One region of the Bacillus sp. DX3.1 genome, then DNA from elsewhere that is predicted to be linked to it. Evidence: a T-box and tRNA genes for the amino acid it is inferred to sense, from the RefSeq annotation. Region 1 holds a T-box; the other regions hold tRNA genes.
The links. A T-box is a leader RNA that pairs with one kind of tRNA and senses whether it is charged. The one in region 1 lies ahead of alaS (alanine--tRNA ligase), so its partner is inferred to be a tRNA-Ala.

Region 2: it encodes a tRNA-Ala, which carries the amino acid that the T-box ahead of alaS (alanine--tRNA ligase) is inferred to sense. The anticodon was not compared.
Region 3: it encodes a tRNA-Ala, which carries the amino acid that the T-box ahead of alaS (alanine--tRNA ligase) is inferred to sense. The anticodon was not compared.

What each region holds. Positions count from the first base shown of each region.
Region 1 is NZ_CP128153.1:4,084,939-4,094,120, forward strand. Features, by position in the region: gene mltG (endolytic transglycosylase MltG) at 1-523, opposite strand, end outside; gene QRE67_RS20525 (DUF1292 domain-containing protein) at 747-1,031, opposite strand; gene ruvX (Holliday junction resolvase RuvX) at 1,044-1,457, opposite strand; gene QRE67_RS20535 (IreB family regulatory phosphoprotein) at 1,461-1,727, opposite strand; gene alaS (alanine--tRNA ligase) at 1,804-4,446, opposite strand; T-box leader at 4,501-4,718, opposite strand; gene QRE67_RS20545 (AI-2E family transporter) at 4,756-5,814, opposite strand; gene QRE67_RS20550 (hypothetical protein) at 6,000-6,212, shown strand; gene QRE67_RS20555 (YrzQ family protein) at 6,292-6,420, opposite strand; gene QRE67_RS20560 (YrzR-like zinc ribbon domain) at 6,439-6,627, opposite strand; gene recD2 (SF1B family DNA helicase RecD2) at 7,034-9,182, opposite strand, start outside.
Region 2 is NZ_CP128153.1:828,810-837,991, forward strand. Features, by position in the region: rRNA gene QRE67_RS03920 (23S ribosomal RNA) at 1-480, shown strand, start outside; rRNA gene rrf (5S ribosomal RNA) at 580-695, shown strand; tRNA gene QRE67_RS03930 (tRNA-Val) at 701-776, shown strand; tRNA gene QRE67_RS03935 (tRNA-Tyr) at 786-869, shown strand; tRNA gene QRE67_RS03940 (tRNA-Gln) at 890-964, shown strand; tRNA gene QRE67_RS03945 (tRNA-Lys) at 970-1,045, shown strand; tRNA gene QRE67_RS03950 (tRNA-Leu) at 1,058-1,138, shown strand; tRNA gene QRE67_RS03955 (tRNA-Gly) at 1,168-1,242, shown strand; tRNA gene QRE67_RS03960 (tRNA-Leu) at 1,259-1,347, shown strand; tRNA gene QRE67_RS03965 (tRNA-Arg) at 1,351-1,424, shown strand; tRNA gene QRE67_RS03970 (tRNA-Pro) at 1,434-1,507, shown strand; tRNA gene QRE67_RS03975 (tRNA-Ala) at 1,520-1,592, shown strand; tRNA gene QRE67_RS03980 (tRNA-Ser) at 1,608-1,700, shown strand; tRNA gene QRE67_RS03985 (tRNA-Ser) at 1,796-1,888, shown strand; tRNA gene QRE67_RS03990 (tRNA-Met) at 1,915-1,991, shown strand; tRNA gene QRE67_RS03995 (tRNA-Asp) at 1,994-2,069, shown strand; tRNA gene QRE67_RS04000 (tRNA-Phe) at 2,076-2,151, shown strand; tRNA gene QRE67_RS04005 (tRNA-Thr) at 2,167-2,242, shown strand; tRNA gene QRE67_RS04010 (tRNA-Trp) at 2,246-2,316, shown strand; tRNA gene QRE67_RS04015 (tRNA-Ile) at 2,329-2,405, shown strand; tRNA gene QRE67_RS04020 (tRNA-Asn) at 2,409-2,483, shown strand; tRNA gene QRE67_RS04025 (tRNA-Glu) at 2,485-2,556, shown strand; gene QRE67_RS04030 (Arm DNA-binding domain-containing protein) at 2,773-2,952, opposite strand; gene QRE67_RS04035 (4'-phosphopantetheinyl transferase family protein) at 3,813-4,520, shown strand; gene QRE67_RS04040 (ABC transporter ATP-binding protein) at 4,726-5,439, shown strand; gene QRE67_RS04045 (TetR/AcrR family transcriptional regulator) at 5,576-6,157, shown strand; gene QRE67_RS04050 (hypothetical protein) at 6,176-6,880, shown strand; gene QRE67_RS04055 (DUF4097 family beta strand repeat-containing protein) at 7,088-7,831, shown strand; gene QRE67_RS04060 (hypothetical protein) at 7,852-8,073, shown strand; gene QRE67_RS04065 (hypothetical protein) at 8,096-8,287, shown strand; gene QRE67_RS28570 (thioesterase domain-containing protein) at 8,309-8,398, shown strand; gene QRE67_RS04070 (hypothetical protein) at 8,482-8,664, shown strand.
Region 3 is NZ_CP128153.1:4,530,818-4,539,999, forward strand. Features, by position in the region: gene QRE67_RS22750 (GlgC family sugar phosphate nucleotidyltransferase) at 1-73, opposite strand, end outside; gene QRE67_RS22755 (glucose-1-phosphate adenylyltransferase) at 92-1,222, opposite strand; gene glgB (1,4-alpha-glucan branching protein GlgB) at 1,170-3,107, opposite strand; gene QRE67_RS22765 (L-lactate dehydrogenase) at 4,185-5,129, opposite strand; gene QRE67_RS22770 (alpha/beta fold hydrolase) at 5,674-6,597, shown strand; gene QRE67_RS22775 (hypothetical protein) at 6,582-6,752, opposite strand; tRNA gene QRE67_RS22780 (tRNA-Glu) at 6,947-7,018, opposite strand; tRNA gene QRE67_RS22785 (tRNA-Ser) at 7,027-7,117, opposite strand; tRNA gene QRE67_RS22790 (tRNA-Asn) at 7,121-7,195, opposite strand; tRNA gene QRE67_RS22795 (tRNA-Ile) at 7,200-7,276, opposite strand; tRNA gene QRE67_RS22800 (tRNA-Gly) at 7,285-7,355, opposite strand; tRNA gene QRE67_RS22805 (tRNA-Lys) at 7,363-7,438, opposite strand; tRNA gene QRE67_RS22810 (tRNA-Phe) at 7,476-7,551, opposite strand; tRNA gene QRE67_RS22815 (tRNA-Asp) at 7,561-7,636, opposite strand; tRNA gene QRE67_RS22820 (tRNA-Met) at 7,639-7,715, opposite strand; tRNA gene QRE67_RS22825 (tRNA-Ser) at 7,742-7,834, opposite strand; tRNA gene QRE67_RS22830 (tRNA-Ile) at 7,852-7,928, opposite strand; tRNA gene QRE67_RS22835 (tRNA-Met) at 7,933-8,009, opposite strand; tRNA gene QRE67_RS22840 (tRNA-Ala) at 8,028-8,100, opposite strand; tRNA gene QRE67_RS22845 (tRNA-Pro) at 8,113-8,186, opposite strand; tRNA gene QRE67_RS22850 (tRNA-Arg) at 8,197-8,270, opposite strand; tRNA gene QRE67_RS22855 (tRNA-Leu) at 8,274-8,362, opposite strand; tRNA gene QRE67_RS22860 (tRNA-Gly) at 8,379-8,453, opposite strand; tRNA gene QRE67_RS22865 (tRNA-Leu) at 8,483-8,563, opposite strand; tRNA gene QRE67_RS22870 (tRNA-His) at 8,584-8,659, opposite strand; tRNA gene QRE67_RS22875 (tRNA-Thr) at 8,669-8,744, opposite strand; tRNA gene QRE67_RS22880 (tRNA-Val) at 8,751-8,826, opposite strand; rRNA gene rrf (5S ribosomal RNA) at 8,832-8,947, opposite strand; rRNA gene QRE67_RS22890 (23S ribosomal RNA) at 9,049-9,182, opposite strand, start outside.

The sequences.
Region 1 (9,182 bases):
TGATATCGAAAATTTTGTTCGTTAATAATACCGGATATTTTTGCTGCAACTTTTGTACAAATGTCTTATCGTTTAATTGGCGAACAACATCATCTTTATTCCATTTCAGTTCCTTCGCAATGATTTCTGCAATTTCAACAACTTGTGCGCCTTCTTTAATTGTTAATTTATAAGCAACCGGACGGTGCACATTACCAGATGACATTTCTCTCATTACTTCATCCACATTCATAGATGGATGTAACAAGTATGTACCAGCTTGTAAATTTCTAGATTTAGCTTTTGCATAAAGGCTAAATACTGTCCCGTTCTTCACAATCCCTTTTTCTTCAAGAACCTCTCCAATTTTACTCGTAGATGATCCTTTCGGAATCTCTACTTCAATTTCTTTTTTATTTCCAATATCAAACGGTTTTAATGCTGATGAGATATAAGCATAGATAGAACCGCAGACTACGAGTAGCGCAATAATTACGATTAAAAACCTTTTTCTGCGCTTCTTCTTTCCTTGATTAGCTACCAAAATTCTTTCCTCCTTATTCAATTGTAGACCGTATATACGTACTCTATACAGCAACCTACAAAATCATAGCAACTACATCTATACCTGATAGACGGTTTTTCTGTTTTTTCTACAATCCGTCTTATTATACTATAAATAATTACGCCTTTTCGACAATAAATCTGTCATGGTGTGTTTAAATACAAAAAAATGAACTGCATTCGCAGTCCATCTTTTCGGAAGATTATTCTTGGCCTTCTTCTTCTTCAGCAAGCGTGTTAAACATTTCTTGTACCATTTCCCACTCTTCTTCAGATTCGATTGGAAGTAATGTTCCACCAGATTCTTCTTCATTTTGCTCAAAAGCCATTGCATCATAAATTTGTTCGCCATCTTCGTCAACTTCACCGATTGGAGAGAAGACTACATAAGATTTTTTGCCGAATTTTTCAGCATCAAATGTGAAAATAATTTCACATAAATGTTCGTTACCTTTTTCGTCAACAATTGTAATTTGATTTTCTTCCATTTTGGTCACCTCTTATTTACTATCTAAGTATCCTTGTAAAATCACGACAGCTGCCATCTTATCAATGACCTGCTTTCGTTTTTTCCGGCTAACATCAGCCGAAATGAGCAGACGTTCGGCTGCCATTGTTGACAGACGCTCGTCCCACATTACAATTTCTAATTGTAACAGCTCATGTAGGTTTTCTGCAAATTGCTGACAAGCTTCGCCACGTGGACCAATCGTACCATTCATATTCTTTGGCAATCCTACTACTATCTTGTCCACATTGTACTGTTTTACTAACTCAGTAATCCGATCAAAACCAAACTGACCTCGTTCTTCATTAATTTTAATCGTTTCCAAGCCTTGCGCTGTCCAGCCCATTTCATCACTGACTGCAACACCGACTGTTTTTGTACCAACATCTAAACCTAATATACGCATAAATTACTCCTCACGATGATGTTTCAAGTAGGACTTCACAAGTTCTTCAATTAATTCATCACGTTCTAGCTTACGAATAATATTGCGTGCATCTTTATGACGAGGTATGTATGCTGGGTCTCCACTTAATAAATAACCGACAATTTGGTTGATCGGATTATATCCTTTTTCTTGAAGTGCATCATACACAGTTAAAAGTACATCATTCACATGGACACTCTGTTTTTCATCTTGGAAGTTAAACTTCATTGTTTTATCAAAACCGTCCATTTCAAGCACCTCACTTTAGTAGTAAGTATAGGGAGAAGAACTTCTCCTCTCCCTACCATTGTACACTACTCTCTCTTTATTTTGAAACAGATTTAACGTACTCTTCTACAAATGCTAGTGCATCATCAACTTGCGCTGGGTTTTTACCACCAGCTTGTGCCATATCAGGACGGCCACCGCCACCACCGCCACAGCGAGATGCTACTTCTTTGACAAGTTTACCAGCATGGTAACCTTTTTCAATTAAGTCTTTCGTTACACCAGCAAGAATATTCACTTTATCATCATTTACAGCTGCTAATACAACAACTGCAGACTCTAATTTAGTTTTCAAGTCATCCATCATTGTACGTAAATTATTCATATCTGCAACATTTACTTTCGTTGCGAGTACATTAATACCATCTACTGTTAGAACTGTATCTGTTAAGTTTCCAGCTTCGATATTGCTTAGTTTTGCTGCAAGAGATTCATTCTCTTTTTGAAGCTGTTTCACTTCAGCAAATAGACCGTCTACTCTTGTTAAAATATCTTTCGGATTTGTTTTCATTTTGTTTGCTGCTTCTTTTAATAAACCAACTTGCTCATTCATTAGTTCGTATGCAGCTTTTCCTGTTACTGCCTCAATACGGCGTGTTCCAGCTCCAATACCAGACTCAGCAACAATTTTGAAAATCCCGATAGAAGATGTGTTATCAACGTGACAACCACCGCAAAGCTCTAAGCTGTAATCGCCTACTCGTACGACGCGAACAACATCACCATATTTTTCACCAAATAGTGCCATTGCACCCATTTCTTTTGCTTCTGCAATTGCTTTTTGAGAAATTTCAACAGCAATGCTTTCCCATATTTTTTCGTTTACGATACGCTCAATTTTTTCAAGTTCGTCAGGTTGTACTTGACCGAAGTGAGAGAAGTCAAAGCGTAAACGTTCTGTCGTTACAAGAGAACCTGCCTGGTTTACATGCGTGCCAAGTGTATCTTTTAACGCTTGGTGCAGAAGATGAGTTGCTGTATGGTTTTTCACAACGCCACTACGATTTTGCGTATCGATAATAGCTTTTACCGCTGCATCTTTCGTTAATGTTCCTTCTTCCACAGCAACTTTGTGTAAGTTTTGACCATTTGGTGCTTTTTGTACGTCTTTCACAAGTACTTTCACACCATCTGCAAGAAGGTAACCACGGTCTGCGATTTGTCCGCCGCTCTCAGCATAGAATGGTGTTACATCTAACATTAATTGTCCTTCTTCACCCGCTTGTAAACTATCTGTGTACTCACCATTTTTCACAAGTGCAATGACATTACTTTCTGTTGCTACCGTGCCATAACCAACGAATTCGCTCGCTACTTTAATCTCACCAAGTACGCCACCTTGCACTTGCATGGAATCTACATCTTGACGAGCAGCACGTGCACGTTCACGTTGTTTTTCCATCTCTGTTTCAAATCCTGCATGGTCAACTGTCATCTCAGCTTCTTCTGCATATTCTTCTGTTAATTCAATCGGGAAACCGTATGTGTCGTATAAACGGAATGCATCTGCTCCAGAAATTACAGTTGAGTTTTCTTCTTTTGCTTTTGCAATTACTTCTGCTAAAATTGCTTCGCCATCATGAAGTGTTTCGTGGAAACGTTCTTCTTCATTTTTCACAACGCGTGCAATGAAATCTTTCTTTTCAAGAACTTCTGGATAAAAGTCTTTCATTACTTCTCCAACTACTGGTACTAACTCATACATAAATGGACGGTTAATGTTTAGTTTCTTCGCATAACGTACAGCACGGCGTAATAAACGACGTAATACATACCCGCGGCCTTCGTTAGAAGGAAGAGCACCATCACCAACAGCAAACGTCACAGTACGGATATGGTCAGCGATTACTTTAAATGCCATATCTTTTTCTACATCACCATCCCGATATTTTTCACCAGAGATTGATTCTGTCGCACCGATCATTGGCATAAATAAGTCTGTGTCAAAGTTTGTTGGCACGTCTTGAACGATAGATGTCATACGCTCTAGACCCATCCCTGTATCAATGTTTTTCTTTGGAAGCGGTGTATATGTACCGTCAGGGTTATGGTTAAATTGTGAGAACACAAGGTTCCATACTTCTAAGTAACGCTCGTTTTCTCCGCCTGGGAATAATTCTGGGTCGCTTGGATCATTTCCGTAAGCTTCTCCGCGATCGTAGAAAATTTCTGTATTCGGTCCACTTGGGCCTTCACCGATATCCCAGAAGTTTTCTTCTAAACGAATAATACGTTCTTTCGGTACTCCCATCTTCTCGTTCCAAATTTGGAACGCTTCTTCATCTTCTGGATGAATCGTTACGGATAGCAGTTCTTTATCGAAGCCAATCCATTTGTCACTCGTTAAAAATTCCCAAGCCCATGTGATTGCTTCTTCTTTAAAATAGTCACCAATTGAGAAGTTGCCTAACATTTCAAAGAACGTATGGTGACGAGCCGTTTTCCCTACATTTTCAATATCGTTTGTACGAATTGATTTTTGTGCATTTGTAATACGTGGGTTTTGCGGAATAACACGACCGTCAAAATATTTTTTCAGTGTCGCTACACCACTGTTAATCCATAAAAGAGATGGATCCTCATGTGGAACTAATGATGCGCTTGGTTCAATTGCATGTCCTTTTTCTTGGAAAAAGTCTAAAAACATTTGACGAATTTGTGCTCCTGTTAACTGTTTCATCTATATTTCCTCCTTTAAGAAATTCCATAAAAAACAAAAAACTCCCGTCCCTATAGAAGGGACGAGAGTTAACTCGCGATACCACCCTAATTATGAACCGAGCTATACATTCTCGATTCATCACCTCATGGTGCCGTAACGTGGCAAGACGGCAGGGATTAGCTGCTCTCAGGACTAGCGTTCTGTCACCCTTCATTTAAAGCTTCTCTCAGCCTATGGAAGCCTCTCTCTAAAAATGGGCTGTAACATACTCGTTCCGTCATCAATTTATACTATATGCAAAAATTGTAGCGAATCCGTTTCCATTTGTCAATGTTTCCAAAGCGGCTTTATATGAACGACAATTGTACGAACTACCGCTAAAATAGGAACTGATAGTAAAAGCCCCACGATTCCCCCTATCTCCCCCCCAACAAGGAGAGCAAGCATAATAACAACAGGGTGCATACGCAATGACTTTCCAACAATATAAGGAGACAAAATATTACTTTCAACAAATTGCAAAATCGCCAGGGCAATGCCAGCCTTAATCAACAGATTCGTTGATACCGTCGCGGCAATCATTAACGTTGGAATCGCTCCTAGAATTGGTCCAAAGTACGGGATAATATCAGTTACACCAATAATAATGCCAAGCAATAGTGGATATTTCATACCAATAAACCAAAATGAAAGAGCAGACATCCCCCCTAACACTAAGCAAACGAATAACTGACCGCGAATATAATTCCCAAGTGATTTATCAATTTCTTTTGCCAATAGCTGGCCATCACTCCGCCATTTACTAGGAACTAGCTTCCAAAAGATATGATAAAATTCCTCATAATCTTTCAGTATGTAAAATACAATGAACGGAATTAAGAAAATAAGAAGAAGCGAATCAAGCACACCACGTGCTGTGCTCATCACTTTATTTAATAGCGCTTGAATTTTCATTTCAATACCAACAAATATTTGTTTTACTTTTTCATGAATAAACGCTGGGAAATTTTCCGTCTGTTCTGAAACCCCATCGAGCCACGAATCATACATTTTCATAAATTGCGGAAATTGCTCATTGATTTCTTGCAGTTGCGCAATCACAATTGGTGTCCCTTTATAAATTCCATAACCAATGCCGCCAAAGAAAAGAAGATAAATAAGCAAGATAGCAATTGTGCGCGGCATCCCTTTTTTATGTAACTTTTCAATTAAAGGATGCAGTAAATAGGCAATAAAACAGGCAATAAAAAATGGTGTAATCGCTACTTTAAACACAAATAAAATAGGTCCCCACAGCGGTTTGATTTTTAAAAAGACAAACAAACAAAGAAATAATAACAACAACAAACCTAATCGATAAATCCAAATAATTTTAAGATTCTTCAACAGAAAAACCTCCTCTACCCTTATTGTGAAAAGAAATAGAGCAGGTTATGTGTAAAAATTTAAAAAACCTCACCGTACTAAAATATTTTCATACAGACCATACTGTTTTTAAGATGAATACATATACTTAACTTAATCAGGACAAGCACTTGGACGATACAGCAACTAAAGTGAGGAGGAACAAAATGGTTTGGTTCATGCTAAGTCTTTCAGCACTTTGTATGATATTAGAATGGATTTGTATCGGATTTGGTATTTGGAAGGGATTCTTTATTCAATCTTCACGAAAAGAACGTGCCAAACAACTTTGGTACTATGGGATATTAGGACTTGGCTGCTATGGACTTTCTCATCTTTTCTCTGAAATTGGACTTTTTTATCTCTATACAGCCACGTAAAAAACTCCCAAAAATAAGGGAGTTTTTTTATTTTAACAAGGCATCCTCCACTAATGAAGGTTTCACTTTACCGTAATAATTATAAATAGGACTTAATCATTTTACGTGCTCTTTTTGTATTTCGCTTTGAAAAAACATCTTGTTTACGTGCATATTGATATGCCGCAGCTCCAATACCTAATGCGATTAATGATGAACGTATATTCAAGGTAAATCCCCCTTTTGATTATCCGATTGTCCGTTCATTCTCATCAAATAAATCATCGAGAGAACTGAGCGAACCATCTTCTTCCACTTGATGCGTATGGATTTTCCCCTTTAAAACCGATAATTCAATAAAGCAGTTCCAGCAATAAAATTGGTTGACACCTATTTTTCCAATGTCTTTTCCTTTGCAATTTGGACAACTGAACATATGGCGTTCATCTCCTTACAATCTCCCGTATTCTATTCGCCATTATGTCCAAACTGCATTCATTTATACATGCTAAAGAACCTCATTACACCTTCCTCGCCCTAGTTCTAAGAAGCAACTTCTACTAACGATAAGAACTCAATTAGCGAACGGCAACCATAGCTATCTATATAAATACAAATTAAAAAACCGACATAAACCCCTTCTTTTCAGGCGGGAGAGAGCATCCGGCCATGCATAAAAGCGGTCAGATCCTTTTCCTGCCCAGACATAGTGAAAACAAAGAGAGAAAACGAGTGCAGGTCACCTCTTGTTATCCATAGCCGCGGCTTATATGTCGAAAAATCAAAATGGATTTATATAGAGGTTTCCGCAATTGAAAGTCTCACTATATAATTTCACCTCGCTACATAAAATCATACGGTGAAATGTTTTCCACATCCATTTCCTCACCATTTATCGTCTCCACTTGCACTTGCCCTTGCGTTCCTTGCAAACGATCGCACAGCGTCGTTTGTCGAAGCGCATCATCTAGACGATTCACACCAGATCGAAAGGCAGGTTCTTCCCCGCAAATAATTAAAAACTTTTTGCTTCTTGTAATACCCGTATAGATTAAATTACGGCGAAGCATACGATAATAACTCTTTACAATCGGCATGATAACAATTGGGAACTCACTTCCCTGTGACTTATGAATGGAACAGCAATACGCGTGAGTAATTTGGTTTAAATCCGGCTTTATATACGTCACTTCAATGCCATCAAACGAAACGACCACCATATCTTGCTGCTCTACATTTTCTTTCGCATAAAACACAGAGACAATTTCTCCTATATCACCGTTAAACACTTGGCTTTCCGGTTGATTCACAAGCTGCAGTACTTTATCTCCCACGCGGTACACGACATCACCGTAGGCAATTTCTCTGCTTTTTTCTTTCTTCGGGTTAAATACTTCTTGCAATGCTTCATTTAACACATTAATACCAGCTGGACCACGATACATCGGGGCCAATACTTGTACATCACGCGCACTAAAGCCTTTTACCTTTGCGCTTTCACACACTTGCTTTACAACTTCAACGATTTGCGTCCCTGTACATCCAATAAATGAACGATCTTTTTTATTTTGCGCCAAATCAGGTGGTAATGTTCCCTTTTTTATCGCATGGGCAAGCTGAATAACGGAGGATCCTTCTGCTTGGCGATAGATTTCCGTCAGCTTAACGGTCGGAATCACCCCTGCTTCTAATAAATCCTTCAGCACTTGCCCAGGTCCTACAGACGGGAGCTGATCTTCGTCACCTACGACAATGACTTGAATCGTAGATGGCAATGATTTGAATAACTGATTCGCAAGCCAAATATCAACCATCGAAAACTCATCAATGATGAGCAATTTCCCTTGCACTGGATCATTCTCATTGCGCTGAAACGATCCTTCTGGTGTCCACCCAAGTAAACGGTGAATCGTGCAAGCTGGAAGTCCTGTAGACTCACTCATTCGTTTTGCTGCTCGTCCTGTCGGCGCTGTTAACAAAATAGGAAACGGATTATCATCACTATAATCTTTCGGATTTAAAGATAGTCCGTGAAGAGATGCATACATCTCAACAATCCCTTTAATAACCGTTGTCTTTCCTGTTCCTGGTCCACCTGTTAACAGCATCATCGGTTTATGAAGAGCCGTTTGAATCGCCTCTTGCTGAAGGGGGGCGTACTGTACACTAAACTGCTCTTCAATTTTGCCTAACGTCAATAATAGCTCTGATTCTGGAAATGAGGGTTCCTCTTCTTGATCCATGAGACGACGAACCGATGTAACAACACCTTTTTCAGAATAAAATAAAGAAGCCAAATAAATACGGTCTTCTTCTACGATTATTTTCCCTTCGCCTTGCATCATTTCTACACATTGTAAAATATCTTCTTCAGTAACTGCTCCATCTTGATGATTTAAAAGTCCAATCGTTTCTTGAACGAGCTGTCCTTTTTCCATAAATACATGACCTTCTTGCAGCGAAACGTGTTCTAACGTATAGAAACATCCCGCACGTACACGATCGCTATGATTACCGGACTTTCCAAGTGCCTTTCCGATATCATCGGCTCGTCCAAAACCAATCCCATCTACTTCTTCAATAAGCTGATACGGATTATTTCGAATTACCTCAAGCGTCATCTCTTTATACGTTTGATAAATTTTAATGGAAAGTTTCGTACCGAACCCATAGCCATTTAAAAAGCTCATCACCTTTTCAAGGCCTTGGTGCTCGATGATTGTATCGTATATTTCTTGTGCTTTTTGCTTATTTACAACGCCTTCTAACGCTGCAGGATCATCCATAATTTTTGAAATGGCATGTTCCCCAAGATGATCCACAATCTTTTCGGCTGTTCTTTTCCCAATCCCTTTAAATAAATCGCTCGCTAAGTATTGCACCATTCCTGTTTTTGTTTGCGGTAGTTCTTTTTTAAACGTTTCAACTTGATATTGTTTCCCGTACTTTGGGTGATCTTTAAAATGACCTGTTAACGTAAACACTTCATCT
Region 2 (9,182 bases), 1.9 Mb from region 1:
CGCTCAACGGATAAAAGCTACCCCGGGGATAACAGGCTTATCTCCCCCAAGAGTCCACATCGACGGGGAGGTTTGGCACCTCGATGTCGGCTCATCGCATCCTGGGGCTGTAGTCGGTCCCAAGGGTTGGGCTGTTCGCCCATTAAAGCGGTACGCGAGCTGGGTTCAGAACGTCGTGAGACAGTTCGGTCCCTATCCGTCGTGGGCGCAGGAAATTTGAGAGGAGCTGTCCTTAGTACGAGAGGACCGGGATGGACGCACCGCTGGTGTACCAGTTGTTCTGCCAAGGGCATAGCTGGGTAGCTATGTGCGGAAGGGATAAGTGCTGAAAGCATCTAAGCATGAAGCCCCCCTCAAGATGAGATTTCCCATAGCGTAAGCTAGTAAGATCCCTGAAAGATGATCAGGTTGATAGGTTCGAGGTGGAAGCATGGTGACATGTGGAGCTGACGAATACTAATAGATCGAGGACTTAACCATATAATATGAAGCAATGTTATCTAGTTTTGAGAGAACATAAAAAAACTTGTTGACTTTTTATTTCAATCAGGTATAATAGTGTTTGTCTCAAAAAAATAGTCTGGTAATGATGGCAGAGAGGTCACACCCGTTCCCATACCGAACACGGAAGTTAAGCTCTCTAGCGCCGATGGTAGTTGGGACCTTGTCCCTGTGAGAGTAGGACGTTGCCAGGCAAAGTGGAGGATTAGCTCAGCTGGGAGAGCACCTGCCTTACAAGCAGGGGGTCGGCGGTTCGAGCCCGTCATCCTCCACCATATTATGTCGGAGGGGTAGCGAAGTGGCTAAACGCGGCGGACTGTAAATCCGCTCCTTCGGGTTCGGCAGTTCGAATCTGCCCCCCTCCACCATTTTATAATTTCTTAATTAATGGGCTATAGCCAAGCGGTAAGGCAACGGACTTTGACTCCGTCATGCGCTGGTTCGAATCCAGCTAGCCCAGCCATTTAAGAGCCATTAGCTCAGTTGGTAGAGCATCTGACTTTTAATCAGAGGGTCGAAGGTTCGAATCCTTCATGGCTCACCATTTTAAAATTTTGCGGGTGTGGCGGAATTGGCAGACGCACCAGACTTAGGATCTGGCGCCTTTGGCGTGGGGGTTCGACTCCCTTCACCCGCACTTTTAATCTAATAACTCATACATGTCTTGCGGAAGTAGTTCAGTGGTAGAATACAACCTTGCCAAGGTTGGGGTCGCGGGTTCGAATCCCGTCTTCCGCTCCAATTTTCAGTATGACATGCCGGGGTGGCGGAACAGGCAGACGCACAGGACTTAAAATCCTGCGGTGGGTGACCACCGTGCGGGTTCGACCCCCGCCCTCGGCACCATATGCGCCCGTAGCTCAATTGGATAGAGCGTTTGACTACGGATCAAAAGGTTAGGGGTTCGAGTCCTCTCGGGCGCGCTTTATTAACGGGAAGTGGCTCAGCTTGGTAGAGCACCTGGTTTGGGACCAGGGGGTCGCAGGTTCGAATCCTGTCTTCCCGATAGTTTTAACATGGGGCCTTAGCTCAGCTGGGAGAGCGCCTGCCTTGCACGCAGGAGGTCAGCGGTTCGATCCCGCTAGGCTCCACTTTAATATGAATATGGAGGTATACCCAAGTCCGGCTGAAGGGATCGGTCTTGAAAACCGACAGGCGGCGAGAGTCGCGCGGGGGTTCGAATCCCTCTACCTCCTCCATTTATTTTAAAGGTTTTTTTTGTTATCAAGAGCAACTCACTCATCGGGATTATAACTCGAAAGTAATAAATTGAATTTATTAGATTCAATTTCACGGAGGAATACCCAAGTCTGGCTGAAGGGATCGGTCTTGAAAACCGACAGGCGGTGAGAGCCGTGCGGGGGTTCGAATCCCTCTTCCTCCTCCATTTTTTATAAAAGAATATTGTATCGTCGCGGGGTGGAGCAGTCTGGTAGCTCGTCGGGCTCATAACCCGAAGGTCGCAGGTTCAAATCCTGTCCCCGCAACCAATGGTCCCGTGGTGTAGTGGTTAACATGCCTGCCTGTCACGCAGGAGATCGCCGGTTCGACCCCGGTCGGGACCGCCATTTTTTGGCTCGGTAGCTCAGTCGGTAGAGCAGAGGACTGAAAATCCTCGTGTCGGCGGTTCGATTCCGTCCCGAGCCACCATTTATACATAAACATGCCGGCTTAGCTCAATTGGTAGAGCAACTGACTTGTAATCAGTAGGTTGGGGGTTCAAGTCCTCTAGCCGGCACCACTTAGGGGCATAGTTTAAAGGTAGAACTGAGGTCTCCAAAACCTCCAGTGTGGGTTCAATTCCTACTGCCCCTGTATTAAAGTTAAGGGCCTATAGCTCAGCTGGTTAGAGCGCACGCCTGATAAGCGTGAGGTCGATGGTTCGAGTCCATTTAGGCCCACCATATTCCGCAGTAGCTCAGTGGTAGAGCTATCGGCTGTTAACCGATCGGTCGTAGGTTCGAGTCCTACCTGCGGAGCCATGGCCCGTTGGTCAAGCGGTTAAGACACCGCCCTTTCACGGCGGTAACACGGGTTCGAATCCCGTACGGGTCATAGACTTTATAGTCGTCAGAAATGTTGATTTAACAACGCTTCTGACGGCTTTTTTTGTTTTGACCCAAATTCTAGAATTTCAACCAATTTATCAATCAATCAATTGCTTCTTTATTCCATTCTTTTGTGACATGTAGATAAATTCTTCTTGTCGTTTCAGATCGTTCATACTGTCTGAAGCATTCTTTCATAACCGTACTAAAATTTTTCTTACTTTCAGATACGTATTTTCCTCCTTTTACTTCTTGCAATTATCAGTTCAGCATCTCCTTTTGAAGTAAATTCTCTGCGTGTAGTATATTTGTATTTTCTTGTTTCAGGATCAATTCTTACCAATATTTTGAATAACCAACGTGTTTCACCTTTTTTATTTTTATTCTCTTTAAAACATGCCATGATTTTTCTCCTTCCGTGACTTGCGCTTTTCGGGATTTTCTAAAATATGGTATACTCTACTTGTGAGGGAGGAGTACCAATCTTAGAAATTTTAATTCTAATGGTTGTGCTCTCTTTTTGCGTCAACACATTCTTCATTTGTTCTAACTATATAAATCCATTTTGATTTTTCGACATATAAGCTGCGGCTATGGATAACAAAAGGTGACCTGCACTCGTCTTCTCTCTTTGTTTTCACTATGTCTGGGCAGGAAAAGGATCTGACCGCTTCTATGCATGGCCGGATGCTCTCTCCCACCTAAAAAGAAGGGGTTTATGTCGTTTTTTAAATTTGTATTTATATAACTGCTCATAATGATGAATTATTTCTTCCAGTAGATGCTGTTGATAAAAATTCAATTCCGCTTCTTGAATGAGTAATGATAATACATAATATCCATCATCATCCCAAGCTTTCACCAATAGTTTCACTGCGTTATAGTCTAAACAAACAACTTGAAAAGTTAAACAACAACAAATTAACACGATAAAAATTAACTAGATTTATGGAACAGAATTTGCGGACTGAACAAGAAAAGCTTGAGGGATTGTTAGCGGTTAGTGATGAGCGAATCAAAAGGATGATTAAGTAGATTGTTTAGATAAAGTGAAACTTTAATCAGTGGGGGCTTTCTTCATCCCCACTGATTATTAGCCCTCACCAATCGGGCTTTTACGAGATAAAATTGATATAGTCGTAAATTGCAATGAAAATTCGGGATTTGTAAGAATTTTGATCATCATATTTTGATTTAAAAATGACGCACAATTCATATTTTGCTAAAAAGGCAGAGAGAGAAAAATGAATGGAGGCATATTTTATGATTTTAATTGTAAAAATGGATATCAACAATTATGACCTTGCCACTTTAATGAGGTTGTTGCCTTTTTTAGAACAGGAGACGCAGTTGCAAGTGTCTCGTTTTCAAATGCCCGAGGACAAAAAGCGAACTCTACTCGGTAATTATGTAGCGAAGCACTTAATTGCACGATATACTCAGCAAAATATAGAACACGTACATTTTACGACTAATGCATATGGTAAAAAGATAGTACAAAAAAGTCCTATTTCATTTAATCTTTCTCATGCTGGTAAATGGGTTGTGATTGCCTTATCAACAAATGAGTCAATTGGTGTTGATGTTGAAAAGATGGAACCGATCGATATTTGGGAGGTTGCGACATTCTTTAGCATAGCAGAACAACGGTATTTAAAAGGATTAGTGGGAGAAGAAGCGCAACATGCATTTTATCGTATATGGACAGCGAAAGAAAGCTTTTTGAAATGTATTGGTAGGGGATTAAGTCACCCGCTAGATGAATTTATAGTTCCGCTTCACTCTTCCGCTCAACCACAATCAATTGAAAGTGCAACTGTACACAGTAATACGATTCAAGTATATTCATTTCAAATTGATTCTGAACACTGGTGTAGTATTAGTACAAATGATTTCAAATTTCCGGTAGACATAATGACGTTATCTAAGGATTTTTCAGTCTTAACAAGTGAACAGATGCAGATAAAATAGCCTTAGGATCATCCTCAAATTGGCTATAATTACAGTTGACTAAGTATCGATAACTCAAATAGTGGTTCCTATGACTATTGAGCAACTACTAACGGAATTATGAAAAGAAGTCTATCTATAAAAAAGATAGACTTCTAAAATCCTGTATATTATAATAGTTGTATTAAATGGAAAATTTTATCTATTCCGAAAGGAGTTGATGCGAATGAATGATGGTATTGACATTAAGCATTTGGTCAAAAAAATAGATAACCATGTGATTCTAGATGACGTTTCTCTGGAGATTCCAAAAGGAGCAATTTATGGTATTTTGGGTGCAAATGGAGCTGGAAAAACAACGCTTATGAAAGTTATTTTGAACATGCTAAAGGCATCTAGTGGAGACATTACAATTTTAGGGCAACCAATCGACAGGAGAAATCACCCTGTGTTGAGCGAAGTTGGCTGTTTAATTGAAACACCTATTTTTTACGACCATCTAACAGCAGAGCAGAATCTAATGATACATTGTCAGTATGTTCACCCGATGTTTATTCAAAACATTCAGGAAACGATGGTTCTTGTAGGGCTTGAGGGTAAGGGAAATCATGCTGTTCATACTTTTTCTCTAGGAATGAAACAGCGCTTAGGTATTGCACGCGCACTAGTGACAAAACCTAAAATCCTCGTTTTAGATGAGCCGATTAATGGACTAGATCCTAAAGGAATCGTAGATATGCGAAATTTATTGCAGGATATCAACCAGAAATATCAAACGACAATTTTAATCTCTAGTCACATCATTTCAGAATTGGACAGATTGGCAACCCATATTGCTATTTTGGATCAAGGGAAAGTCATGAAAGAATTTACAATGAGTGCACTTCGTGAAAGCGGTGTTGATTTAGAGGATTATTTTCTAACAATGTTGCATGCATAAATTTTCAAAGAATATTTACTATCCACTTAACTATTATTTTTTTTTGTAATACAATGAACTTATGACTTCAAAAATTTTTATAGTCATAAATACATATAAGTAAATGCAATTTAAATAGGAAAGAGTGGAGAAAAATATGGCTAGAGGATTTACAACAGAAGAAAAAGTGAAAATTAAGGAGAATCTACTAAAAGAATGCGAAAAAAGCTGGGTTGAGTACGGTTACAAGAGAACGAACATTGACTTGTTATGCGCAAAAGTAGGCATTTCAAAAGGAGCATTCTACATTTTCTATCAAACAAAAGAACAGTTATTCTGTGATGTCATGGATCAGATGCAAGAACGGTTGATTCGTTACATGAATGATGAAATTACCCGCAATCCTACAAAAGAAGGGTTCATGAATGGGTTCAAAAAAATGTATCAAGAATATGGGAAAGGAAACTGGGTGAGAAATTTAACTAGTCCGGAGTTTGTTGTCCTTCTGAATAAACTGCCTAAAGAGCGTTTGGAAAATCACAATCCAGATTACACCATGTTTATATTAAGAGATGCCATCGAAAAAAGTCATTTGGTCTTAAAAGTATCAGAACAAAAGGTAATTGGAACTTTATCAGCTTTGTTAGCAATTTTAGGGAGCAAGGATTCCTTAGGCTACGACCATTATGAAGTCTTTGAATTATTGCTTCATAGTGTTATTGATGAATTATTTGAATAATAAATTTGGAGGGAATATGTGAAAAATCTCGTTGCAATTGAGCTGCAAAAAATTAATCTAAAAAACCAATTCTTAGTTTTGCTCTTATGTAATTTATTGATTCTTTTTTTAAGCGTTACTTTAAAAATATTAGTACCAAATCAAATTGAAATGGTTTCCCAGAATGGGGCAGCACTTCCTGCAGTCCAGCTAGAAACAATGACAATTATTGATACTTTAATAAAAGCTGTCTTCATTGTATGGGAAGCCGTTTTGCTTGCTGAGATGATTGTTGCAGAGTTCAAAACCAAAACTGCACTTATGTTTTATACGTATCCTGTTAAGATCACTAAAATTATTTTGGCTAAATTGCTTATTATTTTAAGCATGATGTTTGGATATATGCTGTTGTCTGAGGTTTTTCAAAATAGTGCATTCTATGTTCTTGGTTTGTTTGTACCATCAATGGGTTATCAAATGAATGTAAGCATGTTGCCAGCTATTTTTGTAACAACAATTGCGAGTTTGTTATTAGGGCTGATTTCCTTGTGTGTGGGAATTATGTATCGTTCAACAGTTGGAACTGTGGTGACTTCTATTTTGATATTATGTGTGGTCACTTCCGCAGCGGCCGGTCCTGGGGGGATGATTTCTAAAGTTGCAGTTGCACTAGTCCTAGGGGGGATAGGTTTGATTTCAGGCGGATACGCCCTCAAAAAGATTGCGAGAGAAGAATTGGTTTAGGGGGAATGATTAAAATATAAAGAGGTGTTGGATTTTGGGTAAGGCATATAAAATGAGTTCCACACAAATTAGATGACAATCTCTTGTGCCAATACGATGGGAGCAAGTAAACCAGTAAAAATCATATCTACTATTTCATATACAATCATTTCTTGAGTACCGCTCAAGGAATATTTGAAGGCAAAGAAAGAAGGGAATGAGGGCCAAGTGAAAAAAGCAATACTAGAGAACATGCAATTAATGTTGGAAAGACGTTATATTTCTACCACGTTAAAAAATATAGACATTTACTTGGAGAGAGGTTTGTTAGACATTCAAACAGAAGATAGGGAAGATATTTATGTCGGATATTATTTATCCAATAAAGACAGAGAAAAATCATTTACCTATAAATCTAGTATTGTAGGACAGACATTACATGTGCAGTTGAAACGTAAAAATCTATTTGTGCCATTCAACTTTTTTGATGGCCTTGTACTGAAAATCCGTATTCCTAAATATTACCGTGAAAATATCAATATAGCTACTGCAACAGGACAAATTTTTGTGACACAACAGCAGGCACATTTTAATGAATGTGTTGTTAAATCTACAACTGGCAATATTTCTTTGCTTGAAGTGGATGCAAATCAACTAACTGTAACGTCGACTACAGGAAACATTCAAGTAAAAGTGCCTCTTTCTCAAGAGTTTGATAATGATCGGTTTAAAATAAAAACCACCGCTGGAAAAGTGGTAATTGATGCGATGAATCTCTACCATAAAATGTATGTAAAATCTGTAACCGGAGATATTGTTTTAGGTATAGATAGTCAACTTACCAACTACGATATTCATTTTAAAAGTGTTTCTGGGCGCACGCCTGCAACAAGCATTAAGACAGCCAGCTCTGAAGCTTGTCAAATATATGCAAATACAGTAGCGGGCAATATTTTGTTCGAAAAAAATTAATAAAGAATAGGAGTTTTATTATGTCTTCATTACAATCATTTATGCCTCATATTGATGAATCGACTAGACATTTAGGAAATATGATTTTTATAGGATTTGGTGGTGTTTGTATTTTAATTGGTCTGTTTGTGATGCTTATCAATCGTCGAAACAGTACCAAAATTAGAAGAAATATTGGATTAGGTTTACTGATCGTAGGCGTTTTGTCGCTATTGAATAACTTAATGCAATTACTATATTGAAATCAAGGAGGTATGTAAGGAAATGACAGAAGCTGTATGGGTGTGTTTTCCTCACGCCGCAGGGAATGGCAACCATTATCGTGATTTATTGTCAGCTAACTTTTCAGTGTTAGGCATTGATTATCCGGGTCACGGTAGTCGGGTCCATGAAGCACTTTGTACAGATATGAAGCAATTATTAGACGATGTGGAACAAATGATAAAAAATCAGTGAGAGAAACTAGAAGGAAAGCGTATTTTCTTTTTTGGTCATAGCATGGGCGGTGTGATCGCTTATGAGATTGCTAAGCGCTTAGAAAAAAACAATTTTCCATTGAAGGTTTAGTTATTTCTTCTAAATCTTCTCCAACATACGATTTAGAGCATCGTGTTTCTTATCAAAGAAATAAAGATGAAGTGGACGGTTTGTTGCGAAAATTAGGTGGTACTCCTGCAGAAGTGTTGGAACATGAAGAATTATGCGAATGGGTTAAGGAAATCTTGTTTGCAGATTTAAGAGCCTTGCACTCTTATCAAACATTAGGTGTGCGAACAAGGGAGAAAGTAGTACCTGTGAATGACCCCTCCTTAACAATCTTACGAGTTGTTTGAAGAAGGGGACTTCTGTTGGAGTACTGTTAAATATTCCAATTCACTTGTTGTGCGGAACAGAAGATGTAGTAAGTGCTGAAAGTATGGAAAGTTGGGCATGTTATACTCGTTTTCCGTGTCAGATACTACAATTGCAAGGGAATCATTTCTATTTTATAGAAAGTAAGAACGCTTTTGAAGCGATACTTTAAGGCATTTTACAAAAAAGTCAGATTGAAGTGTTCGTCTGAATGAAAGCCTATGATTAAGAAGCTGTTAAATGCCAACTTGAAAAAGGCGCTTAATGGATTTTTTCAAGTTGGAAGTTGGTATCCTTTTTTCAGATTCCGTGCAAGTCCTTATACGTGCTTTTTCTAATCTTCCTTCTTTTTACATTAATGGTATCAAAACCTTAACTTACGCTATCTACATAGTTTTCGTTATTGAAATTCTCTTTATAAAGGAAGTTGTTGGGAAAGGATTTAATGAGTCCCGTACAGCCCATAATGAAAGAGTCAGCAATTTGCTGGCTCTTTTTT
Region 3 (9,182 bases), 450 kb from region 1:
GGTGGCCTGTTACTTTCTGTAAGGAAGGAAAACTTCCAGTTGCATTAATAATTCCTAACATTGATTCTCCCATTCATCCCATCCTCCTTAATTAATTCCCATCTGCTATAAGTACAACTTCATCCATATTTTTTTCTGGTCGAATAATCGTTCCATCTTCAATAATCATTTCAGGTCCAACAATCGCTCTTTCAATGACTACATGTTTACCAATCTTAGCATCTGGCATAATAACTGAATCCTTAATGATACTTCCTTCTCCAACTGTTACCCCTTGGAATAGAACAGAATGCGCTACATCCCCTTCAATTACACAGCCTTCATTAATTAGTGATTCCTCTACCTTTGCCTTCTCAGAAATATATTGCGGTGGTTGGTTGGGATTCACAGAATACACACGCCAGCCACGGTCATATAAATTCAAAGATGATTCCTCACGAAGCAAATCCATATTTGCTTCCCATAAACTTTTCACCGTACCAACATCTTTCCAATAGCCACTAAATGGATACGCCATTAATTTCTTCTTTTCATCTAATAAAAGTGGAATTACATCCTTTCCAAAATCATTACTCGAGTCTGGATTTCTTGCATCCATCTCTAAATACTCTTTCAAAACAGACCAATTAAAAATATATATCCCCATCGATGCAAGGTTACTTCTTGGATATTGTGGTTTTTCTTCAAACTCAACAACTTCCATTTCTTCATTTGTATTCATAATTCCAAAACGACTTGCTTCTTCCCAAGGTACTTCAATAACAGAAATAGAAACGTCTGCCTCTTTTTCAATATGATAATCCAGCATTTTGCTATAATCCATCGTATAAATGTGATCGCCTGATAAAATCAGAACATATTCTGGATTATACTGACATAAATAATTCAAGTTTTGATAAATCGCACTAGCAGTCCCTGTATACCATTTCACGCCAGAAGATTCCGCATACGGTGGAAGTACAGTTACCCCTCCATTAACACGATCTAAATCCCATGCGCTCCCAATACCAATATAATTATGAAGCTCTAGCGGTTGGTACTGCGTCAATATCCCGACCGTTTCAATTCCAGAATTTGCACAATTACTTAATGTGAAATCGATAATTCGATATTTACCGCCAAATGGAACAGCTGGCTTAGCTAAATTCTTTGTTAACGCACTTAAACGACTACCTTTTCCCCCTGCCAATAACATCGCTACGCAAGTCTGCTTTTGAACCATCTTGTTTTTTGCTCCCCTTTCTCGCTTTCACTGGCCGTAAAATTGAAACGCCAAATGGTGGAATTGTTATTTCTACATGAGCAGACTGATTATGATACGGCTCTATAATCGTCTTTAACCGTTTTTTATTTACCTGTCCTGAACCACCGTATACCGGATCATCACTATTTAAAATCTCGTTATAATATTGAAATGCTGGTACACCTACTTTGTAGTTTTCATACACAGCATTTGTGAAATTACATACAACAACAAGGATCTCTTCCTCTTTCTCCCCTTTGCGAATAAATGAAAAGATACTTTGTTCTCGGTTATCTGCATCAATCCACTCAAATCCTTCTTGTGAATGATCTAATTGCCAAAGTGGCTTTGAGCGCTTATACAATGCTATGAGCTCTTTAAAGTAATCATGCATACGATCATGCATTTCAAAATCATGTAAGTTCCAATCTAAATCTTCGAGATCTTTCCACTCATCAAATTGTCCAAATTCTCCACCCATAAAGAGCAATTTCTTCCCTGGATGTGTAAAGAAATATCCGTACAATAAACGAAGTTGAGCAAACTTCGACCAATAATCTCCCGGCATTTTATTTAATAACGATTTTTTTCCGTGAACAACTTCATCGTGGGATAAGGGTAAAATAAAGTTTTCTGAATAAGCATATAGCAAAGAAAATGTCATTTTCTCATGAATATATTTACGATATTCTGGTGCACATTCCATATATTTCAGTACATCATTCATCCAGCCCATATTCCACTTATAATTAAAACCAAGTCCGCCCTCATACGTTGGCGCAGTCACAAGTGGCCAAGCTGTTGAATCTTCAGCGGTCATCAGAAATGTCGAATCCTCAGCAAATACCACCTCATTTAATTGGCGTAAAAAGGCGACCGCATGTTCATTACTTTGCTGCTTTCCATCCTTTTCCCAATACAACATATTTGCAACTGCATCAACACGAAAACCGTCAATATGATAATATTTCATCCAAAACAGTGCATTCGAAATTAAAAAGTTTCGAACTTCCTGTTTTCCTAAATCAAAATTTACCGTTCCCCAAACATGATTTTCTTGTACATCAGAGTCCCTATATTCATACGTTGGTTCTCCATCAAATAAATACAGCCCATGAGCATCCTTACAAAAATGTCCTGGTACCCAATCTAAAATGACACCGATTCCATATTTATGACATTCATCGACAAAATACATAAAATCATGCGGCGTACCAAATCGACTCGTCATCGCATAATATCCAGTACCTTGATATCCCCAAGAACGATCGTACGGATGCTCAATAAGCGGCATGATTTCAATATGAGTAAATTGATGCTCCACTACATAAGGAATAAGCTCCTCTGCCATTTCTCGATACGAATAAAGCGAGCCATCTTCTTTCTTTTTCCATGAACCAAAATGCAATTCATAAATTGCCATTGCTTCTTGATAAATCGGCTTTCGCTTCTTTTTTCGAGACCAATTTTTATCATTCCATTCATATCCTCTTATATCAAAAATAACAGATGCCGTATTCGGTCGTACTTCTGCATATGTTGCATATGGATCTGCTTTTAAAATTATTTCATCACCAGAAGTTTTGATTGCATACTTATATATTTCGTATGCCTCCAGTTCCGGTATGAATAATGACCAAATACCTTGCTCTGTCATTTTTACCATCCTATTTTTTTCGTTGTCCCATTCATTGAAATCTCCGACAACACTTACGACTTTCGCATGAGGAGCCCATACTGTAAAACGTACCCCTTGTATTTCATGCTCTGTTACAAGATGACCTCCAAACATGTTATAACTCTCATGACATCCTTCTTTATGAAATTCATACAATCCTTCTTCCATACAATTTGTTACATCCAATATGTTCACCTCACTAAGATGACAGAATTTTTAATACTATTCACTATTCGATAATAAACTGAAATATCCTTGTGAAATTTTAAATAAAGATACGCTTTTTCATTAAAATCTAAGAAAATATTGACATATTTGATAAAAAACATCGAATTTTGACGAATATTCATTGAAAGCGTTTTATTTGAGTATAATTTTTTAATAAAGTTATTACCAAAACAATGGAAAAACATCAACAATCGGGGTTTTAGGAACAACCATCCTCCTAGCTCTCTTATTTCATTCTGTGAAATTTAGAAATTAACAACAGAAGTCCGCTCCCTCAAACATATGTAATGTACAGCACAAAGTTTTTTTCTTTTTTGTAATATAAGGTATAATTTTGACAAAACCAAACACGAACGTACATTCTCAATTGCGTTAAGTCTTCTGAAACACTGTAATGAAAGAAAAGGGAGAAAATAAGAGGGCAGCTATAACGCAAGTATACATATCTTAGAAAAAAAATTAGAACAATTACTTGCGATAGCCAACTATATAAATACAAATTAAAAAACCGACATAAAACCCTTCTTTTTAGGTGGGAGAGAGCATCCGACCATGCATAGAAGCGGTCAGATCCTTTTCCTGTCCAGACATAGTGAAAACAAAGAGAGAAAACGAGTGCAGGTCACCTTTTGTTATTCATAGCCGCGGCTATATGTCGAAAAATCAAAATGGACTTATATAACTGAAAGTGTGGGGCAAGGTTGTATCCAAACAGTATAAATAACGCCTGTGGAGAGCATATAAGACTCATTGGGTATCTAATGTGCAAAAGGGTTATGAAACAGGAAATCCTTCTTCAAACAGCTCATTAGAGTGTTAGGAAGGGATCATTAGATATCTTGAAGAAATTAGGCTTAACGCAAAAAAAATAAGAGATATACAAAAACGCACTCTATCCTAACATAGAGTGCGTTTTGCTATAATCGATCCTTTCCAGCAAAAGTGTATACTTGGGGATATACAGGGAAACCGGAAAAGGAATTTATATAAAAAATTCAGAAGGGAGAAGCAGCCCCCACTTCTGAACAATTTATCTTATAGTACTGGTGCCATAGTTTCTTTTAATACTTTTACAGAATGAGCAAATTTCGCTTTTTCTTCTTCATTTAACTCAAGCTCAACAATTTCACGAACACCTTCGCGGTTAATTACAGCCGGTACACCTACATAGGCATCAGCTTCGCCGTATTGACCTTCTAGGTATGCAGATACAGTTAACACGCTATTCTCGTTGTTTAAGATCGCTTTAGTTACACGTAGAAGTGACATACCGATTCCGTAGTAAGTTGCACCTTTACGCTCAATGATATGGTAAGCAGCATCGCGTACATTTACAAAGATTTTATCTAAATCATTTTGATTATACTGTTCATTGTTCGCTAAAATTGTTTCTAGTTTTTGTACACCTACTGTAGTGTGGCTCCAAACCGGAAGCTCAGTATCACCATGTTCACCGATAACGTATGCGTGAACGTTGCGTGGATCTACATTTAAGTAGTCACCTAGCATATAGCGGAAACGAGCAGAGTCTAAAGTTGTACCAGAACCAATTACGCGCTCTTTTGGTAATCCAGATTCTTTCCAAGTTACATAAGTTAAAATATCAACTGGGTTAGTTGCAATTAAGAAGATACCATCAAATCCACTATCCATAATGCCACGAACGATTTGTTTAAAGATTTTTGTATTCTTTTCAACTAAATCTAAGCGAGTTTCACCTGGCTTTTGTGGTAATCCAGCAGTGATAACAACAAGATCTGCATCTTTACAATCTGCATAGCTACCATTCCAAATTTTTGTTGGTGCTGGAGCAAATGGAACTGCATGGCTTAAATCCATTGCTTCTCCTTCTGCTTTTGCTTCATTTACGTCAACAAGAACGAATTCCTCAGCTACACCTTGGTTAATCATAGAATATGCATAACTACAACCTACAGCACCTGTTCCTACTAATACTACACGATTGATACCTTTTTTCATGATAAATTCTCCTCTCTATGGTTCACTTCTTTATTATTGTCATTTAAGTAATTAATTAAAATACTAATTTAATGTTGTTTAACTTCCTTACATTCATATTGTAGCATGAATCATTGTGAATACATTCACAAATTATGACCTATTTGTGAACTTTTTCACAGATAGGAGAAAGTTATCGTATCAGGTGTGGAATCAATCTCAATGGAAGCCTTTTCTTTAGATTGTGAAAAAGCTTATTTCAGTGCGCTCTCACAATTTGTTCCTTAAAAGTAAGTGGAAAAAATCTTCTTTTTCTGACCAATAATAAAGTGAAACTTTAATCAGTGGGGGGTTTTTCATCCCCCACTGATTATTAGTCCTCACCAATCGGGCTTTTACGGGCAGTTTATCCTCCACCTAACTTCTTTGTTTTTTGCTGAATTTTGAGGTGGGGATATTACTGCCCGTTAATGCGGGATAAATCCCAGTATTTACAAATAGATCAACCCTATTATATAATTAGACTGAACGGTCGGTTTAATTAGCGGGATAAGGAGTGAATAAAATGAAGAATCATATTATAACATTACAAGACGGACGCACTTTAGCATATATAGAGTATGGACAAACAAATGGATTACCAGTAATGCTGTTCCATGGTACACCTGGTTCAAGAATTTGGGCATTGGAAGATGATATGATTGCAAAGCGATTAGGCATACGGCTTATTTCTATAGATAGACCTGGATACGGACTCTCTGATCCAAAACGTAATAGAACAGTTTTAGATTGGCCTGATGATGTTAATGAGTTAGCAAATCAACTGCAGCTCCCAACTTTTTCTATTATAGGTGTATCAGGCGGTGGAGCTTATGCAGCAGCTTGTGCTTACAAAATTCCCGAACGCTTGCAATGCGTAAACATGGTTTCTAGTGTAGCTCCATTTGAAAATGAGAAGCCTCCTGTTAGCATGTGCCGTGAAAATCGAATCGCTTTCTTTATCTCCAAACGATTACCTTGGATATTAAAATGGGCTTATCGTTCACAAAAAAAGCAAATGGAAAAGAATCCTGAAAAATATATGCAATCGATGAAAAAAGGTAACACACATTTATGTGAATGGGACCAACAGTTCATCAAAACGGATGAAGATATTAAAGTAGCTATGATTCATATGAAAGAAGCGCTGCGAAATAGTGTAGATGAAGCTGTAACAGAACCTGTACTCTTAGCAAAATCTTGGGGATTTACTTTTAAAGATATTTCTATCCCTATGCATATTTGGCATGGTACAGCTGACACTTTAGCCTCCATAGAAGAAATAAAAAAAGTAGCAGCAGATATTCCCTATGTAACAACCCACTATATAAAAGATGCAGGACATTTTTTACCCGATGATCCTCACATATGGGAATCTATTTTACAAACAATCATTAATGATGCAAATTGTAAAGACGAATCCAATACAACATTTTATACTTCCATTTGATCCATTAGTATAAGAATCAACACAACCAAAATGTCGATTCCAGCTAAAATAGCAAAATAAAATCCATCTACTTTAAATAAAAGTGAAACAACAGGAAATGAAATTGTCTCTAGCCCAAATAATATAATTAACATCCCAATGCGCTTTGCTAACATTTTTTCATTCTTTGGATGGAATATAACATTATATCCGGCTATAAAAGGAGTTCTTTCCTTTTTTGATATGCCCACACCAATCCAAATAAATAAGCAGACTGTTGAAAGTCTGCCCTAGCTTGAAAGATATGTCCATTCATAACATAATATTATAAATAAAAAAGAGATAGCAGATTATGCTATCTCTTTTCGTATGACCCGTACGGGATTCGAACCCGTGTTACCGCCGTGAAAGGGCGGTGTCTTAACCGCTTGACCAACGGGCCAAAATATATGGCAGAGAAGAAGGGATTCGAACCCTCGCACCGCGTAAGCGATCTACTCCCTTAGCAGGGGAGCCCCTTGAGCCACTTGGGTACTTCTCTATATGGCTCCGCAGGTAGGAATCGAACCTACGACCGATCGGTTAACAGCCGATAGCTCTACCGCTGAGCTACTGCGGAATAATGGTGGGCCTAAATGGACTCGAACCATCGACCTCACGCTTATCAGGCGTGCGCTCTAACCAGCTGAGCTATAGGCCCAAAACAAAAGCGGGTGAAGAGAATCGAACTCTCGACCAGAGCTTGGAAGGCTCTTGTTTTACCACTAAACTACACCCGCATAAAAATGGTGAGCCATGAAGGATTCGAACCTTCGACCCTCTGATTAAAAGTCAGATGCTCTACCAACTGAGCTAATGGCTCATTTAAACTAAATAAGCAATCACCAAATGAAATATGATGGTGGCTCGGGACGGAATCGAACCGCCGACACGAGGATTTTCAGTCCTCTGCTCTACCGACTGAGCTACCGAGCCAAAAATAAATGGCGGTCCCGACCGGGGTCGAACCGGCGATCTCCTGCGTGACAGGCAGGCATGTTAACCACTACACCACGGGACCATTGGTTGCGGGGACAGGATTTGAACCTGCGACCTTCGGGTTATGAGCCCGACGAGCTACCAGACTGCTCCACCCCGCGACGATATAATATTCTTTTTTTAAAAATGGAGGAGGTAGAGGGATTCGAACCCCCGCGCGACTCTCGCCGCCTGTCGGTTTTCAAGACCGATCCCTTCAGCCGAACTTGGGTATACCTCCGAGATATTTACTTTAAATGGTGGACCTTGTAGGACTCGAACCTACGACCGGACGGTTATGAGCCGTCTGCTCTAACCAGCTGAGCTAAAGGTCCTTTATGGTAGCGGCGGAGGGGATCGAACCCCCGACCTCACGGGTATGAACCGTACGCTCTAGCCAGCTGAGCTACACCGCCATAATAAAGTTAAATAAGTGGAGCCTAGCGGGATCGAACCGCTGACCTCCTGCGTGCAAGGCAGGCGCTCTCCCAGCTGAGCTAAGGCCCCATGTTAAAACTATCGGGAAGACAGGATTCGAACCTGCGACCCCCTGGTCCCAAACCAGGTGCTCTACCAAGCTGAGCCACTTCCCGTTAATAAAAGCGCGCCCGAGAGGACTCGAACCCCTAACCTTTTGATCCGTAGTCAAACGCTCTATCCAATTGAGCTACGGGCGCATATGGTGCCGAGGGCGGGGGTCGAACCCGCACGGTGGTCACCCACCGCAGGATTTTAAGTCCTGTGCGTCTGCCTGTTCCGCCACCCCGGCATGTCATATTGAAAATTGGAGCGGAAGACGGGATTCGAACCCGCGACCCCAACCTTGGCAAGGTTGTATTCTACCACTGAACTACTTCCGCAAGACATGTATGAGTTATAAAATTGAAAGTGCGGGTGAAGGGAGTCGAACCCCCACGCCAAAGGCGCCAGATCCTAAGTCTGGTGCGTCTGCCAATTCCGCCACACCCGCATATTATCTTTTATAAAAAATGGGGCGACTGATGGGAATCGAACCCACGAATGCCGGAGCCACAATCCGGTGCGTTAACCACTTCGCCACAACCGCCATAGTTACTGGTGCCGGCTAGAGGACTTGAACCCCCAACCTACTGATTACAAGTCAGTTGCTCTACCAATTGAGCTAAGCCGGCAATATATGGTGGAGGATGACGGGCTCGAACCGCCGACCCCCTGCTTGTAAGGCAGGTGCTCTCCCAGCTGAGCTAATCCTCCACTTTGCCTGGCAACGTCCTACTCTCACAGGGACAAGGTCCCAACTACCATCGGCGCTAGAGAGCTTAACTTCCGTGTTCGGTATGGGAACGGGTGTGACCTCTCTGCCATCATTACCAGACTATATTCATTTGAGACAATCATTATTATACCTGATTGATTTAAAAAGTCAACAAGTTTTTTTATATTCTCTCAAAACTAGATAACATTGCTTCATATTATATGGTTAAGTCCTCGATCTATTAGTATTCGTCAGCTCCACATGTCACCATGCTTCCACCTCGAACCTATCAACCTGATCATCTTTCAGGGATCTTACTAGCTTACGCTATGGGAAATCTCATCTTGAGGGGGGC